Regions from separate parts of the Rhizobium sp. 10N427 genome, predicted to be linked through region 3. Evidence: riboswitches for the same ligand, from Rfam matches in the RefSeq annotation. Region 3 holds a riboswitch; each other region holds the start of a gene.
The links. Region 3 has a riboswitch for cobalamin ahead of AC1DIJ_RS22570 (ABC transporter substrate-binding protein). Riboswitches for the same ligand answer to the same signal wherever they lie in the genome.

Region 1 (4,313 bases), on a different contig from region 3:
CGTTCCGCAGCATCGCCGCAGACAACACTCCCCACTCCTCAACCCCAACGACTCCCCGCCCCGGCCACCATATCCCGGCCTTCATCAGCGGCGCAGCCGCACCGGGCTTTTCACCACCCGACAGCATCGCCGCCGCATAATCCAGCAGCCGCCGCGAATTCGCGTCGCCGCCCTCGATCAGGTAAGCCCACAGCGCATTGAGATCGTCGAGCGCCACATTGGAAAACGGCGTCAGCCCCGCATCCGGCTTGGAATCCCCGGGCAGAACGGCAATCCGTGCACCGTGCCGCGCCGCGCAGGTATGGAGAGCCTCCAGCGCATAGTGAAAATAGCTGGCGCCACCGAGTGCGCGGACAATGATGATCCTTGCGTGCCGCGCGGTCCGCTCGACATAGGCATCGACCGACATCGGATGCTTGAGGCTCATCAGGCTGGCAAGACGAAGCGTCAGCGGTGAACCGCCGCCCTGTCCGTGGGCGGCGGCGATGGCCGCAAGCTCCGTATCCGCCGCAGACAGGAACAGGATATCGCCGGGCGACTGGCCAAGATCGATGGCCTCGTCACCGTCGCTAATTGTTCCTTTCTGGGCGAGAAGCAGATGCATGGATCAGACGAGTGCCTCGATGGCCTTGCGCACGGCCGCTTCATCCATGTCATGCAGGCCGATAACGACGAGACGCGTGCCGCGCGTTTCGCCGGTAGCCCAGGCACGGTCGAAATACTGGTCGATACGGCTGCCGACAGCCTGGATCTGCAGGCGCATCGGCTTGCCCTCAACTGCGGCAAAGCCCTTCAGGCGCAGCACGTCGTGCTCTGCAATCACGCCCTTCAGCTTCTCGATGAAACCGGCGGTATCGGCAATCGCGCCGAGCTCGACGACGAAGCTGTCGAACTCGTCATGGTCATGCGGCGTGCCGTCCTCATGCTCCAGCTCGTGATGGGACTTACGGTTGGCAATATCTTCCTCGGTACCCACGCCGAGGCCGAGCAAGACGCTTGCCGGAACGTCGCCGTTCTTCGCCTCGATCAGCGCAGGCTTCCGCGAAATGCGCGACGCCACTTCGTCACGGACGCGGATAATGCCTGCGGCATCCAGCAAGTCCGTCTTGTTGAGCACAATCAGATCGGCGCAGGTCAGCTGATCCTCGAACAGCTCCTCGATCGGGCTCTCGTGATCGAGCGACTCGTCTTCGGCGCGGCGCGCATCGACGGCATCGTGATCGTCGGCGAAACGTCCGGCGGCAACGGCTGCGCTATCGACGACGGTGATCACGCCATCGACGGTGACTTCGCTGCGGATATCGGGCCAGTTGAAGGCGGCGACCAGCGGCTGCGGCAGCGCCAGGCCCGATGTCTCGATGACGATATGATCAGGGCGCTGCTCGCGCTCGAGCAGCTTGGTCATCGTCGGGATGAAATCGTCGGCAACGGTGCAGCAGATGCAGCCGTTGGTGAGCTCGATGATATCATCCTCGGTGCAGTTCTCCGCGCCGCAGCCCTTCAGCACGTCGCCATCGACGCCGAGATCGCCGAATTCATTGATGATCAGCGCGATCTTCTTGCCGCCGGTGTTGGAAAGTAGGTTGCGGATCATCGTCGTCTTGCCCGCGCCGAGAAAGCCGGTGATCACGGTTGCAGGAATCTTCTGGTTCATAAATTTCAACCCTTCATTTTCAGCGGCAGTCCGGCCGCGATAAAATACACGTCCGCGGCAGCGGCCGCGATCATCTGGTGCAGCCGCCCCGCATGATCGCGGAAATCCCGCGCCATCCGGTTCTCGGGCACGATCCCGAGGCCGACTTCATTGGAAACAAGCACGATCCGAGCCCTGGCCTTCGGCAGCCAGGCTGCAAGGGCAGCCGATTCCGCCGCCATGTCCCGCTCCCCCATCATCAGATTGGTGACCCAGAGCGTCAGGCAATCGACAAGGATCGCCCGCCCCTCACCGTCGATGGCCGACAGGCATTCGACAAGCTGCAGCGGCTCCTCATGCGTCGTCCAGGATGGCCCGCGATCGTCCCTGTGAGCGGCAATCCGCGCCCGCATCTCGTCATCCCAGGCCCGCCCGGTGGCGATATAGTGGCGCTCGAGGCCGCTATCGGCGATCAGCTGCTCTGCGAAACGGGATTTTCCCGAACGGGCGCCGCCGAGCACGAAGGTGGTGCTGCTCATGTGAGGATGGCTCCGGCATCAGCGTATTGGCGTCCGCCACACCCACGTCCCTCATTCCTGTGCTCGTCACAGGAATCCAGCCACGGCGCGTCCGCGCCGTGAATGACTCTGGTGCTTTGGAGGAGAAGTCTCTCCGCCGCGCAGACGCGCGGCGAATGGATTCCTGTGACAAGCACAGGAATGAGGGCAGAGATGGGAGCCTGCGCCACGCCAGAAGACCGAGGCGCCTCGCCCTTCCATCGTGCTGAAAACAGCACCGAACTATTCGTTTCAGCCATGACAACCTCCGTGCTGGCAGCGGACAGGATTGCCCTTGGGTGGGCTCTTCGCCCGGCACGGTTGGCAGGTCTCCTGGCTCGCGGTTCGAGGCCCCGACAGGGATGGCGCAAGGCCATCCCTGATCGTGCCAGCGGATCTTCCTCGCCTTCCCGGCTGCATTCTCGTGAAAAGGCGGACGATTCGTAGAAATGGAGGCGTCCAGCCCCTGCTGATCACGATGCATTCCAGTGGCTTTTCCGGTGTCCTTGAGCCACCGCCCTGCCGCGGAATGCGGCGATCAGGCAGTGGTGCCGGTGCACCGGATGGAAGACCCTGACCGCTCTACAGTCGCGGGGTCGGCTGTGATGAAGACGCCCGGTTTGGGTCCGCCCCGTCACATTCCCTTTTCATCCAGGGCGGCAATCACCGCTCCGGAACCATCCGTTATTGATTTCATCGTTAGGCGTGCGGCAGTGCGAAGTCAATCGAGCCCGGCACGATGGAAAATGCCCCGTCTTAACACGACTGAGTCTACCAAACAGATAGTCTATTAAATTCATTGACTTACGTGCAAATTTCACTTGCCGTCGCCTCGCTTTTGCTGCAATTGCTCGCGAAATCATGCGGCGCACAACGCGCGCTTCCTTGATCCTGCTCCCCGTCGCCTAGTTCTGTCATCATGCTCACGAAAACCGATATCGGCCGCCTGACGCGGCGCCATCTCAAATTCGATTTGGCGCGGCTGCGTGCGCTGGCGCGCCAGAACGAAATGGGCATGGTTTTCGCCGGTGGCGCGGTCGGCGTCATCTCCGGCTGCGCGGTCACCGGCATGAGCCTGATCTCCCGGGAGATGCACAGCCTGATCTTCGGCATCAGCGATGTCGATCGTCTCAGCTCCTCCGATATCAGCAACAAGCTGCTGCTGCTCCTGGCACCGGTCTGCGGCGGCATGCTTCTCGGCTTGCTGCTCTTCATCCTCAGCAGGACACGCAAGAAGCCGATGGTCGACCCGATCGAGGCCAATGCGCTGCATGGTGGCCGCCTCTCGCTGACCGACAGCATCATCGTCGCCATCCAGAACCTGATCTCCAATGGCTTCGGCGCATCGGTCGGGCTCGAGGCCGGCTATACGCAGCTGGCGGCGGGCCTGGCCTCGAAGCTGGGGCTCAAGCTGCAGCTGCGCCGCGCCGATTTGCGCGTCCTCGTCGGCTGTGGTGCGGCGGGCGCCATCGCCGCCGCCTTCAATGCCCCGCTAACCGGCGCCTTCTACGCGTTCGAGCTGATCATCGGCACCTACACCATCGTCTCGTTGACACCTGTCGTCGTCTCTGCCCTGCTCTCGACGCTGGTGGCACGGCTGCTCGCAGGCAACGATTTCACCATCGACGTCGGCAGATTCGGCACTGTGGTGCCGGCCGATTATGTGCCGGCCATTCTGCTTGGCGCCTGCTGCGCCGGTGCCGGCATCCTGATCATGCAGGGCGTTTCCTTTGTCGAGGAACTTGCCCGCAAGAGTTCGGTACCGACGCCGGTACGCCCGGCGCTCGGCGGCATCGTCGTCGGCCTGCTGGCCACCATCTCTCCACAGGTGCTTTCGGCAGGTCACGGCGCCCTGCATCTCAACCTGGCGCATCAGGTGGCGATCCCGACGCTCGTCGGCATCCTGCTGTTGAAGTCGCTTGCATCCGCGGTGTCGATCGGCTCCGGCTTCAGGGGCGGTCTGTTCTTCGCCTCGCTGTTCATGGGCGCGCTTCTCGGCAAGCTCTTTGCCTATTCCGCGCCGTTCTTTGCGCATGCCTCGCTGACACCCGAAGTCTACGCCGTCGTCGGCATGAGTTCACTCGCCGTCGCCATCATCGGCGGACCGCTGACGATGACTTTTC
Region 2 (4,313 bases), on a different contig from region 3:
GGATGGTTCATGTTTCGGGTGCCGCAAGCCGAAAAAATGAATGTGATGTGGATAACGGAAGATTAATGCGGATTGGCTGTGGAAAAGAGAAGCCGGCAAAAGCCGGCTCCTCGAATACGATGACGATCAGGCCGTTGCCGTGGCAACGCGTTCGCGCAAAGACCGCGCCGCCGCCACCATATTGACTAGCGCCGGCTTCACTTCCTCCCATTTGCGGGTCTTCAAGCCGCAATCCGGATTGATCCAGAGCTGCGAATCGCCAAGCCGCTCGCGCGCCAAAAGAAGCAGACCGGTCATATCGGCAATATCGGGAACGCGCGGCGAGTGGATGTCGTAGACACCCGGGCCGATCTCGTTCGGATAGTCGAAGCTGCGGAATGCCTCCAGCAGCTCCATCTTCGAACGCGATGTCTCGATCGAGATCACGTCCGCATCCATGGCGGCGATCGCATCGATGATGTCGTTAAACTCCGAATAGCACATATGCGTGTGGATCTGTGTCGCGTTGCCGACACCGGTCGAGCACAGGCGGAAGCTTTCGACGGCCCAGTCGAGATAGGTCTTCCACTGCGAGCGCCGCAGCGGCAAGCCTTCCCGAAGTGCTGCCTCGTCGATCTGGATCATCCTGGCACCCGCCTTTTCGAGATCACCGACCTCGTCGCGAATCGCCAGCGCGATCTGCCGGCATGATTCGCTTCGGGCGATATCGTCGCGCACGAAGGACCAATTGAGGATCGTCACCGGTCCAGTCAGCATACCCTTGACCGGCCGGTCCGTCAGAGACTGGGCATATTGCCACCAGCCAGTCGTCATCGGCTTCGGCCGCGCGATATCGCCGAAGATGATCGGCGGACGGACATAGCGCGAGCCATAGCTCTGTACCCACGCATGCTGCGTGAAGGCAAAGCCCGACAGCTGCTCGCCAAAATACTGCACCATGTCGTTGCGCTCGAACTCGCCATGGACGAGCACATCAAGGCCGATTTCCTCCTGCCAGCGGATGGCTGCTTCGGTCTCTTTGCGCAGGAAAGCCTCATAGTCCGCATTGCTGAGCGTTCCCTTCGCATGTGCCGAACGCGCCTTGCGGACTTCAGACGTCTGCGGGAAGGACCCGATCGTCGTCGTTGGGAACAGCGGCAAGCGGATATCCGTCTGCTGGATCGCCTTGCGCTCGGCGAAGCCGGCCTTGCGGCGCTTCATGGTCTCGTCGATCGCTGCAATCCGCTGCCTGACCGCGGGATCATTGACCTTCGGCGATGCCGCGCGGGCGGCCGCGGCCCTCGAAGAGCTGCCGATGGCATCCGTCACGCAATCGCGCCCCTGCGAAAGTGCCTGGCCGAGGACCGCCAGCTCATCCAGCTTCTGCGTGGCAAAAGCCAGCCATCCCCTGACCTCGGCATCAACAGCGGTTTCGAGAGCAAGATCGATCGGCACATGCAYAAGCGAGCAAGATGGCGCGATTTCGATTGGACGCGTTTTGGAAAGCGCCTCGACCCGATCCAGCAGTTTCTCAAGATCAGCGCGCCAGATGTTGCGGCCATCGATGACGCCGAGAGATAATACCCGGTCATCAGGCACCGCCGATACGACCGCATCAAGCTGCTCGGGCGCGCGCACCAGATCGACGTGCAGACCGGCAACCGGCAGCGCCGCTGCTGTCTTGAGATTGTCGCCCAATGCCCCGAAATAGCTGGCGATCATGATCTTCAGGTTCGGAACCAGCTGGTGAAGCGCGCTGTAGGCCGTGGTCAGCGCGTACCGCTCAGCGTCTGCGAGATCGAGCACCAGGGCTGGCTCGTCGATCTGCACCCAATCGGCGCCCGCAGTGCTGAGCTCCGCGAGGATGCCCGCATAGACAGGCAGCAACCGGTCGAGCAGTTCGATCGGATCGAAGCCTGGCTGCGTCGCCTTGCCGAGCTTCAGGAACGTCACCGGGCCGAGAATGACCGGGCGCGTGTGGATGCCGAGCGCCTTTGCCTCCCGGAACATCTGCAGCGGTTTGTTTTCGGTCAGCGCGAAGCGCTGGTCGCGGGTGAATTCCGGCACCATGTAGTGGTAGTTGGTATCGAACCACTTGGTCATTTCGAGCGCCGGAACGCCCTCATGATGATGCGCATGGCCGCAATCGCCGTGCTCAGCGCCCACTGAGCCGCGCGCCATGGCGAAATAGATGTCGAGATCGACGGGACCGCCCTTCCAGCCATATTCGGCCGGTACGGCGCCGACCATCACCGCCGTGTCGAGCACATGGTCGTAGAGGGAGAAGTCGTTGGACGGAATGATATCGATTCCCTTGGCCTTCTGCAGGGCCCAATGTTCGGCCCGCAATGCCTTGGCGACGTCGAGAAGTGCTGCCCTATCAAACTTTCCGGCCCAATAGCTTTCCAGCGCGAACTTCAGTTCGCGGTGCTTTCCGATACGCGGGAATCCGAGATTTGCAGTCTTGATGCTCATGTTTCCTTACCCCGAGGGTTGTGGGCAAGGCTTGGGATGACGCATCGGCGCGCGGACACAGGCGTGCCGGTCGCAAAAGCGGCACACCGGACACCCCGCCCGTGGACGTTATCGATCGCGGCAGGTCTCCTGGCTTGCGGGTCAACGCTGCCGTCCGTCTTCCCGGGGCGTCTTCCCCAGTGACATGAGTGGACGGCCGCTCGCCGCTTACAGTTGCGGGGGCAGCTCCGGCATTTTCACCGGATTCCCTCTTAGCTCCGGACCAAAGGTCCGCAGAACCACGATGACACGAGCATGTCGCATCGCGGATCTCACGTCAATAGACATAAAGATATGTTTATGTCTTTGTTTCTCGGCTAGCTGTACTCGCCGACTACGACAACAGCATCGAGGACGGCGCGCCGGTCTCCACGGGAGCCTGCAGCTTCTGGGCAGCAAGCACCACTTCGACGCGATTGCGGGCATCGAGCTTCTGCATCAGGATCGTCATGTAGTGCTTGACGGTCTTCTCGCTGATATCGAGCATGCTGGCGATTTCGCGGTTGGTCTTGCCCTGCAACAGGTAGTTGACGATCTGCTGCTCGCGGGCGCTCAGGCGCTTCTGCATCTGCGCCTTGCGGCGCACCTCGGCCGTCTTCATCGACAGGATCACCTTGGTGGCGAAACCCGGCGTGATGAAGGTGCTGCCGTCATGCACGGTCTTGATCGCCTCATACAGATCGCGCGCCGTGCTACCCTTCAGCACATAGCCGCAGACGCCGAGATTGAGGACCTGAATCGCCGTGTCGATATTGGCGGTGGCGGTGAAGACCACGACCTTGGTGCCTTCGTAATTCTTCTGGATCAGCTCGAGTGCTGCCAGCGTATCGCCCGGCATGCTGAGATCGGTGACAAGAACGTCGGGCCGGTGCTCCTCGACGATCTTCAGCGCGTCGATGGCGTTCTGCCCGCGGGCAGTCACCCGAAGACCTTCCTTCGCCGAGTAAAGATTAACGAGTCCATCCAACAATATTGGATGATCATCAACGAATGCGACCGAGATAGACATAATGACGAATAAACCCCCTCGTCTTCTTTCCGATAGCTCTAAAGTAAACAGAGCCAAACATAAAGACGGATTTTAATGCTTGGTTAACTTCATCGGATTTCTGTCTATTCGATCTCTATGCTTTCAGCCAGTTATCAATTCGGATAGTCCGTCACCTTATAGGCCAGTTGCGTCGGCCTGCTGCAGCTCCAGCACCATCTCCAGGATCATGCCGCCCCCCGGCCGCTTGGTGACAGCAAGCTTGCCGCCGAAGCTCTCGATCCTCTGCCGGAGGCCATAGAGCCCCATTCCGCCCTCGCGCGCCGCAAACGGCACGGTCCCGGAAGGCAAACCGTCATCCTCGACCGAAATCGCGATGACGGGCATGTCGATCCGACATCGGACACGCTGGCCGTTGCCACCAGCGTGGCGGTAGGCATTGTTGAGCCCTTCCTGAACGAAGCGGTAGATGCAGGTCTTCAGCGCCGGCGGCAGGTCGGCATTGGTGCCGCTGGAGACAAACGCGACCTTGGTCTTGGTCCGCGCCTCATGCTGCCTGATCGCTTCGGCCACCACGTCCTTTGCCCAGAGATGCAGTATCTCCGGCAAGAGCAGCGATTTGGTGACCGTCCGAGCCTCGATCAGCGCTTCACCCAGTGTCTTGCTGGTCTCGTCGAGGAGCCTTGCGCGCTCATCCTTCTTGGTCAGGTCGCGCAGCTCGTCGAGCTGCAGGATCGCCAGTGTCATCAGCTGTACCGGGCCGTCATGCAGGTCGGCGCCGATGCGGCGGATGAAGGTCTCGTTGAGGTTGGCGAATTCCATGGAGGCCCGG
Region 3 (4,313 bases):
ACGCTCCCCGCCGGAAAGTGTCTGCCATATCTGTCCGGCGCGGTGTTTCATGTCGACCCGCTCCAGGGCCATGTCGACGGCCGCATCATCTCCCGCATCCCAGGCAGAAAGCAGGCCGCGATGCGGCGTGCGCCCGAGCTGGACGACGTCACGCACGGTCAGCGGCGTATCGGTTGCCGATTGCTGCTCGACGAGAGCAACGCGCCGGGCGAGACTGGCTCTAGAGAGGATGGCGACGTCGTCCTCGCCGAGACGGATAACGCCGCTATCGACGCGGCGCAGGCGGCAGATTAGCCGCAGCAGGCTGGACTTTCCCGAGCCGTTCGGGCCCAGCAGACCAAGCACCTTACCTGGGGTCACCGATAGCGTGATGCCATCGATGATTAAGGTGTCGCCGGCCGAATAGGACACGGTATCGATGGAGATGCTCATGCACTTCTCCCGACGCGATAGAGGATGATCGCGAAAGCTGGGGCGCCGAAAAGCGCGGTGACCACACCGATCGGCAAGATCTGTTGCGTGATGATGATCCGGGAAACGATATCGGCCCCGACCATGAAGATCGCACCGCCGAGCGCCGTGGCCGGTAGGAGACGGCTGTGGGACGGGCCAACGATGAAGCGGGCGGCATGCGGGATGACGAGGCCGACAAACCCGATAGAACCGACCATGCTGACGACGGCCGCAGTCATGATCGCGGTGATGCCGAAAAGAACGATCTGCACCCGCCGCACGGCAACGCCGAGCGATGCGGCGGCATCCGAACCGAAGGCAAATGCATCGAGCGCGCGGGCGTGGAACTGGCAGGCGGCGAAGCCGGCGATCGCGATCGGCACCGACAGATAGACATCGGGCCAGCGGACGCCGCTCATCGACCCCAGGAGCCAGAACAGCACGCCGCGCGCCTGTTCCGCATTTGCGGATGTCGTGACGATATAGGAGGTGAGCGCATTGAAGAGCTGCGAGCCGGCAACCCCGCAGAGAATGATCCGTTCGCTGGAGCCCCCGGTGCCTGTCGCAAGAATGCCGACAAGCAGGAAGGCCACCACCGCACCGATAAAGGCACCACCCGACAACGAAAGAACGCCATAGCCGAGTCCGAGGATCATGACACAGACGGCCCCGGTCGAGGCGCCGGCGGAAATGCCGAGCACGTAAGGTTCGGCGAGCGGGTTGCGAAGAAGCGCCTGGAGGATGGCACCGCAGAGGGCGAGAGAAGCGCCCGCACTGGCCGCCGCCAAAGCGCGGCTGAGCCGGTAGTCCCAGATGACGCCTTCGTGGATGCGGCTGAGTTCGAACGCCGTTCCAAACAGCCGGTTCGAAACCGCCTTGGCGGTTGTCGCAACTGGGATCGCAATCTCGCCGATCGAGACGGCAAGGCTGATCATGACGCCAAGGAGGAGAACGGCGGCGGCGGTGAGCGCAACGAGCGCCCACCACCGGCGTTGCCAGGAAGCGGCAACTTTCACTGCGTAAGGCCGAAGGTCTTGATGCCGTTTGCCAGCGTTTCGATGCCGTCGATCGTGCGGATCGTCGGGTTCATCGACTGGGCGTCCATCATCACGAAATGCTTGTTCTTGACGGCCTCGAGTTCCTTGGTAACCGGATCACTCTCCAGGAAATCGATCTTTACCTTCGGATCATCGGCGGCATAGCGGCGGCGGTCCATGGTCGCGAGGACGATGACGGCAGGATTTGCCTGGGCAATCGTTTCCCAGCCGACCAACGGCCATTCCTCTTCGGTCGTGACGACATTCTTCGCGCCGACCGTCTTGAGAATATAGGCCGGAGCGCTGTTCTTGCCGGCGATGAAGGCGTCGCCCTTGACCTCTTTGCTGGAGAACCAGAAGACAACGGGCAGGTTCTTGCCCGAGGCACCCGAGATCGAGGCAACGGCTGCAGCCTCACGCTTCTTCAGATCGGCGATCAGGGCATCGCCGCGATCCTTGACGTCGAAAATTTCGGAGAGCTCCGCGATCTCCTGATAGATCAGGTCCATCGTGAACAGCTCCTTGCGAACGCCATCACCGCCATCGGCATTGATCTTGGCGACGCAGTCGGCAGGCGCGATGTAGGTATTGATGCCGAGATCGGCGAATTGCTCGCGCTTGCCGACAGAGCCTTGCGCACCGACATGCCATTCGAATTCGGCGGCGACCAGATCGGGTTCCTGACCGACGACGGCCTCGAAGCTTGGATCGTTGTCGGCGAGCCTTTTGATCTTGCTATTTGCATCGGCATATTGCGGCAGGACCGGCCCGACCCAGACGGCGGTACCGGCGACCTTGCCGGCAAGACCAAGCGAGAACAGGACTTCGGTCATCCCCTGGCCGATCGAGACGATCTTCTCAGGCGCCTTCTTGAACGTGACCTGCTGCCCGCAGTTGTTGAGGGTCAGAGGATACTGCGTGGCGGCAAGGCTTGTACCGGCGAAGCCGGTCAGGCCGAGGGCAAATGTGAGCGTGGCGATAATCTGGCGCATGGGACCTCGATTTAGGAGAAGCGGGCAGCACGACGCCGCGGAACACGGCGTGACTGCTCACGCAGCGCGGACGCGGAAAGCCCAATCGAGGCGGATGGAGGCCATGTATCGGCGAAGGGTCAGGTCAAACATGTCTGTTCCTTTCCAGGCATCCCCGCCCGGCTGATTGGATCGTGTTTGACGGCAGGTCTCCTGGCTCGCGAATATTCGCCTCTCATCTGCCTTCCCGCGATAACATCGCAGTGGCATGGCCTTGCGGCCCAAGGGAGACATCCAGCAGGCTGGTCTCCCGTGATGATCGGCAATCCGCTTACAGTTGCGGGGGCAGCCACGGTCTTGGTCCCTTTTGGGTCGTCCGCACCGTGTTCCCTATTAATCCCGTCGGAGACTTCCTCCGGGAACCGTCGGATGCAGTTACGACGCTAATATCCCGGCCGTCAAGACGCGCAGCGCGCCACCCTGGTTCGGCAATCAGGGTTCAGTACCCGCAGAACGGCCGCCAATCGCGTTTTCGCTTGTTGAATACGGCATACTTATTCCGTTATATATGAAGAAAATGGGAATATCAGAGGTAATGGCCGTTGAACGAAATCTCAAACGAGACCGTCGCAGAGAGCGGCTATCGGCAAATAAGGGCGGATATCATTTTCGGGCGGCTTTCTCCGGGGCAGAAGCTCAAGCTTGAAAATCTGAGAATCGCCTACCAAACCAGCGTCAGCACACTGAGAGAGATTCTCAACCGCCTGACATCGGAAGGCCTCGTCGTTGCCGAGGGGCAGCGCGGCTTCGAAGTCGCGCGTGTTTCGGTCGCCGACCTGAGAGAGACCGCAGCGCTGCGTCTGCTTCTCGAGGAGCACGCGCTGGAGCAGGCCTTCGAACAGGGCGATGTCGAATGGGAAGCGCGGCTGGTCTCGGCCCATTACAAGCTGGCGCGCATGGAAGAGGTGATGGCCTCGGGCGATACCAGTAGGGCGGAAGACTGGAAGCGCTACGACTGGGAGTTTCACCAGGCTCTGATCTCGGCCTGCGGATCGCGCCTGCTGATGGAAACACATTCGGCGGTGTTCGACAAATATCTGCGATATCAGATGGTGGCATTGTCCTATCGCGGCGGCGTTGCGGAAGAAGAGCACAAGCAACTGCTGGAGGCCGCTCTTCAGCGCGACATCACGACGGCGAAGAGAATATTGCAGCGGCATATTCAGCAGGGCGTCGAGCATGCGCTGAGCAAGGGTTCACTGGCGACCATTCGCCTATCGGCAGGATAATGTATTCCACGCACGATGGTGCGGGACGTAGAGGAATCAATGCTCAAAGTGACCGGTGAACATTCCGAGACTGTCAGCGACGTCGTCTCCCGGCAAATTCGTCAGGATATCATCTCCGGGACATTGGCGCCGGGTGCGAAGATCAAGCTGGAGCAGGCCAAGGAGCACTATTCGATCAGTGTGTCGTCGCTGCGCGAGATCCTGAGCCGCCTGACCACCGAAAACCTGGTGCTCGCCGAAGGCCAGCGCGGCTTCGAAGTCAGCCCCGCTTCGCTCAAGGAGTTGGAGGAACTCGCCGATCTTCGCACTGTGCTGGAGACCCATGCCATCGGCCTGTCATTTGCCGCGGGGAATCTCGAATGGGAAGGGCGCATCGTCGCCGCGCACCACAAGCTTGCGGCCGCCGAAAAGAGGCTGCTTGCCGGCGACGCCTCGCGCACGATCGACTGGGTCCGCTACGATTGGGAGTTTCATCAGGCGATCGTCTCCGCCTGTAATTCGGCGACGCTGATGGAGACGCTGTCCTCCGTCTTCGACCGTTTCCTGCGCTATCATATGCTGGC
Region 4 (4,313 bases), on a different contig from region 3:
CCCGCGGCACGATCCTGATGGCGATCTCCAACAAGTTCGGCTCGATGGTCGTCACGACGGGCAACAAGTCGGAAATGTCGGTCGGCTATGCGACGCTTTACGGCGACATGAACGGCGGCTTCAATCCGATCAAGGACCTCTACAAGATGCAGGTCTATGCGATCTCGCGCTGGCGCAATGCGCATGTGCCGCCGGATGCGCTTGGACCATCAGGCGTGGTGATCCCGCAGAACATCATCGACAAGGCGCCCTCCGCCGAACTGCGGCCCGACCAGACCGACCAGGATTCGCTGCCGCCTTATCCGGTTCTCGACGACATTCTCGAATGTCTCGTCGAGAAGGAAATGGGCGTCGACGAGATCGTCGCGCGCGGCCACGATGTCGCGACGGTGCACCGGATCGAGCATCTGCTCTATCTCGCCGAATACAAGCGCCGCCAGTCGGCGCCAGGCGTGAAGATCACCAAGAAGAATTTCGGCCGCGACCGCCGCTATCCGATCACCAACCGTTTTAGGGATCGTGGTTAGCGATCGTTAACCCGATCAACCGAAAGCTGCTGACGGCAGTCTCTTCTCGCGTTTCTATGCTTTGGAAACGCGGGAGGTTTGAGCATGCGGGAAACCAAGGTCGCCGTCTTCATCGATACGGAAAACCTGCCGGCGCGCTGTGCGGGAGAGATCATCAGCATCGCCGGCGGATACGGACGCCTTATCGAGCGCCGGGCTTACGGCGACTTCACGAAAGAGGCGGCGCAGCCGTGGATCGCGGAGGCCGGACGTCAGGCACTCAGCCTGCAGACGGCTGTCAGCTCCCATTCCAGCAAGAACGGCGCGGATATCCTGCTTGCCATCGATGCAATGGAATATCTGGCCGGTTCGGCGATCGATCTTTTCTGCATCGCCAGCAGCGACCGCGATGTCGGCCATCTGGCGATGCGTATCCGCATGCGCGGCAAGCAGGCGATCGGACTGGGCGCGCCCAACGCATCGGCGCTTTTGCGGCAGTCCTTCGATGATTTCTTCGAACTGAATGTTGGTGAGGCGAATTCCACCTTTGCGCTGCCGAAGGTGATTGCGCTGCAGCCTTCTCCAAATATCCGGCCCTATATCACCCAGGCGCTGCAGGCGGCCAAGCTGCAGGGCGAAGGCTGGCTCGATATCGCCGAACTCGGAACGCTGTTGCGGCAGGTCTATCCGGAGTTCAAGGCGCAGCATTTCGGCGCTCCGAACCTCAGCTCGCTTTTGAAGCGATGCGCCTTTATCGAAACGCAGATGCATGGCACAAACCGCATGCAAATCAGAATGAAGCGGAACGGCTAAGCGCCGGGCCGCAGCAAATGCGGGAGGCATGCATGCGCAGTTCGGTCGAGATCTACAACATCCGCACGGCCAAGAGCCGGGTCGTGTTCCAGACGGAGCAGCTGATCGAGGCGCCGAATTTTTCGCCCGATGGCCGCTACCTGCTGCTCAACGGCGATGGCCTTCTGTATCGCTTGTCACCGGATGGTGAGGGCGGCCTGCAGCAGGTCGACACCGGCTTTGCCACTGCCTGCAACAACGATCACGGCATTTCGCCCGACGGAAAGCAGTATGTGATTTCCGACAAGACCGAGCACGGCAAATCCTGCATCTATACGCTGCCCTCGGAAGGCGGCGCGCCAAAACAGATCACCGAAAACCTGCCATCCTATTGGCATGGCTGGTCGCCTGACGGAAAGGAACTCGCCTATTGCGGCATCCGCGGCGATCTCTTCGACATCTATACGATTTCCGTCGATGGCGGGGCCGAGCGGCGGCTGACGCATGGCGAGGGGCGCAATGACGGGCCGGATTATTCCTTTGACGGGCAGTGGATCTATTTTAATTCCAGCCGCACCGGGCTGATGCAGATCTGGCGGATTCATCCCGATGGGACCGGTTTGGAGCAGGTCACGCACGACAATCACGGCAACTGGTTTGCCCATCCGGCGCCCACCAACGACAAGGTGCTGCTGCTTTCCTACGACGCTGACGTCTTCGATCATCCGCGCGACCTGCATGTGCGCCTGCGGTTGATGGATATGGACGGCGGCAATCTGACGACGCTTTTCGAGCTGTTCGGCGGGCAGGGCACGATCAATGTTCCCTGCTGGTCACCTGATGGTGACGAGTTTGCCTATGTCCGGTATCTCCCGGCCACTTGAAGCTTCTCTGAAAAGCGGGCAAGAGGCTTTCGTCAGGTGCCCGCTTGCCGCGGGAGAATCGGGAATCCGGTGCAAGCCCGGAACGTGCCCAACGCTGTAAGGCCGACGCCTGCCGCATCATGCCACTGGTTGACACCGGGAAGGCTGCGGCGGGCGGATGACGCCAAGTCAGAAGACCGGCCTGGCATCATAGACTGATCCCGCGCGGACGGCGGGGCGGTTGCGTTGTTGGGGATTTGACGATGCGGCCCATGAACAAGGATGCGCTTGAAGGCGCGTCCGCCTTTTCCGCTGACGAGCGCGACGCCGTCTACCGGGCGATCATGACCAGGCGCGATGTGCGCGACCAGTTTCTGCCTGATCCCATCCCATCCGATGTGCTGGTGCGGCTGCTTGAGGCCGCACACCACGCGCCCTCGGTCGGCTTCATGCAGCCCTGGAATTTTATCGTTGTCGAAGATGCCGGTGTGCGTCAGCGCGTCTGGAACGCCTTCGACAGGGCGAACCGCGAGGCGGCCGGGATGTTCGACGGTGAGCGGCAGGCGACATACCGTTCCCTGAAGCTGGAGGGCATCCTCAAGGCGCCGCTCGGCATCTGCATCACCTGCGATCCGTCACGCAGCGGTGACGTCGTGCTGGGGCGCACGCATAATCCGCGGATGGATAGCTATTCAACCGTCTGTGCGGTGCAGAACCTCTGGCTCGCGGCACGGGCCGAAGGCATCGGCGTCGGTTGGGTCAGCATTTTCCATGAGAGCGAACTCAAGGACATTCTCGGCGTGCCCGAGCATGTCGAGATCGTCGCCTGGCTCTGCATCGGCTATGTCGATACGCTCTATAGCGAGCCCGAGCTGGCCGTCAAAGGCTGGCGGCAGCGGCTGCCGCTCGACGAGCTGATCTTCCGCGATGGCTGGGGCCGCCGCTAATTCCGCTGTTGCTGCTGCGGCTGCGGGCCTGAGGTGGCCGGATTCTTCAGGTCGATGCTGCCCTGGTCGCCCGCGAGAAATTGCGGGCCTATCTGGCGTACCTTGCTGTTTCCGGGGTCGTAGGGGCGGTCGGGTACCTGTGCCTGCGGCGCAGCCGGTGTGGGGGCAGCAGTTGCCGGCGGCTTGGTGGTGATCGTCGTGATCGAGCCCTTTGGCGGCGGGGCGCTGACCGTCTGGTTCTTGCGCATCTGTTCGTAATAGGCGGTCAGATTGCAGGTGCAGGAAGATTTCTCGCCGGGCGCCCGGTTCTTGTAGGCGAAGGCGTTTGGCATGGCGCTGTAGCGGGCGCCAGTCGCGGCCGAGATCATGTTGGCCGCGTCGGTGTTGGAGACGTCCTGATAGAAAAGCTCGGTCTCGATGCCCGGGCACATTTTCGAGCAGGTCGAGGCGTCGCGGCTGAAATCGATCGAAGTCGCATTGGTGCTGATCGGGAAGAAGCCGCCATCGCAGCTGCGTACGCACATGGTGCTGACATGCGACATCATCTCGCCGCGCGGCACGCCATATTGGGTGTTGCCTTCCTCGCCGTTGCCGAGCGGAATGAAGGTATCGCCGCGCATCGCCTGTTCTTCGGTGCTTGGCGCCGGGACATAGGCGCGCTCGTCCGGCTGATAACCCGGATCGTCGTTGCAGCCGTTATCGTCGAGGGCGGCCATCAGTTCGCGGCGTTCGTTGACATCGCTGCCGCCGGCCTCCCGCAGTTGGTTGCGGCGGTCCTGGAGGTGGTGGATGTTGTCGATCATCCGCGATTCCGATTCCTGCAGGTCGCTGCAGTAGCGGTCATTCTCGCCGCCGATGACGACCATGCTGTCTACGCTGCAGCCGTTGCTGCGCAGGTCGTTGCGCAGCTTGCGGAGCTCGAGGTTCTGTTCGGCTATGGCGCTTGCATATTGGCGGATCTCCGGGCCGTTGCCGATCACCTGCGGCAGGTCGGCAAGGCGTCCGCGCAAATCTTCGCAGATCGCGCTGGTCTGCGCCGCCACGGGCGCGGCAGCGGCGAGAAAGAGAGCAAGGGTCAGGATTCGGCGTTTCACGGTATCATCCCGCAGCATAGTAAACCGGAAGCGGCAGAGCATTTGCCGCATCCGTTCTGTCTAGCTGCCTTCCGTTAACAAGCTAACGAAGGAATTCTAACGCATTTTTCC

Region 1: linked by a shared signal. The riboswitch ahead of cobU (bifunctional adenosylcobinamide kinase/adenosylcobinamide-phosphate guanylyltransferase) and the one ahead of AC1DIJ_RS22570 (ABC transporter substrate-binding protein) in region 3 are both predicted to bind cobalamin.
Region 2: linked by a shared signal. The riboswitch ahead of metE (5-methyltetrahydropteroyltriglutamate--homocysteine S-methyltransferase) and the one ahead of AC1DIJ_RS22570 (ABC transporter substrate-binding protein) in region 3 are both predicted to bind cobalamin.
Region 4: linked by a shared signal. The riboswitch ahead of bluB (5,6-dimethylbenzimidazole synthase) and the one ahead of AC1DIJ_RS22570 (ABC transporter substrate-binding protein) in region 3 are both predicted to bind cobalamin.

The regions. Positions count from the first base shown of each region.
Region 1 covers NZ_JBFTID010000002.1:101,926-106,238, forward strand. The annotation lists gene cobN (cobaltochelatase subunit CobN) at 1-604, opposite strand, end outside; gene cobW (cobalamin biosynthesis protein CobW) at 608-1,654, opposite strand; gene cobU (bifunctional adenosylcobinamide kinase/adenosylcobinamide-phosphate guanylyltransferase) at 1,660-2,172, opposite strand; cobalamin riboswitch at 2,497-2,887, opposite strand; gene AC1DIJ_RS04965 (chloride channel protein) at 3,110-4,313, shown strand, end outside.
Region 2 covers NZ_JBFTID010000001.1:442,832-447,144, forward strand. The annotation lists gene metE (5-methyltetrahydropteroyltriglutamate--homocysteine S-methyltransferase) at 127-2,454, opposite strand; cobalamin riboswitch at 2,557-2,752, opposite strand; gene AC1DIJ_RS01920 (response regulator) at 2,828-3,502, opposite strand; gene AC1DIJ_RS01925 (sensor histidine kinase) at 3,659-4,313, opposite strand, start outside.
Region 3 covers NZ_JBFTID010000012.1:115,330-119,642, forward strand. The annotation lists gene AC1DIJ_RS22560 (ABC transporter ATP-binding protein) at 1-432, opposite strand, end outside; gene AC1DIJ_RS22565 (FecCD family ABC transporter permease) at 429-1,469, opposite strand; gene AC1DIJ_RS22570 (ABC transporter substrate-binding protein) at 1,466-2,482, opposite strand; cobalamin riboswitch at 2,648-2,903, opposite strand; gene AC1DIJ_RS22575 (GntR family transcriptional regulator) at 3,064-3,750, shown strand; gene AC1DIJ_RS22580 (GntR family transcriptional regulator) at 3,790-4,313, shown strand, end outside.
Region 4 covers NZ_JBFTID010000007.1:81,764-86,076, forward strand. The annotation lists gene AC1DIJ_RS16665 (NAD+ synthase) at 1-527, shown strand, start outside; gene AC1DIJ_RS16670 (NYN domain-containing protein) at 612-1,319, shown strand; gene AC1DIJ_RS16675 (TolB family protein) at 1,352-2,182, shown strand; cobalamin riboswitch at 2,200-2,381, shown strand; gene bluB (5,6-dimethylbenzimidazole synthase) at 2,425-3,108, shown strand; gene AC1DIJ_RS16685 (DUF2865 domain-containing protein) at 3,105-4,202, opposite strand.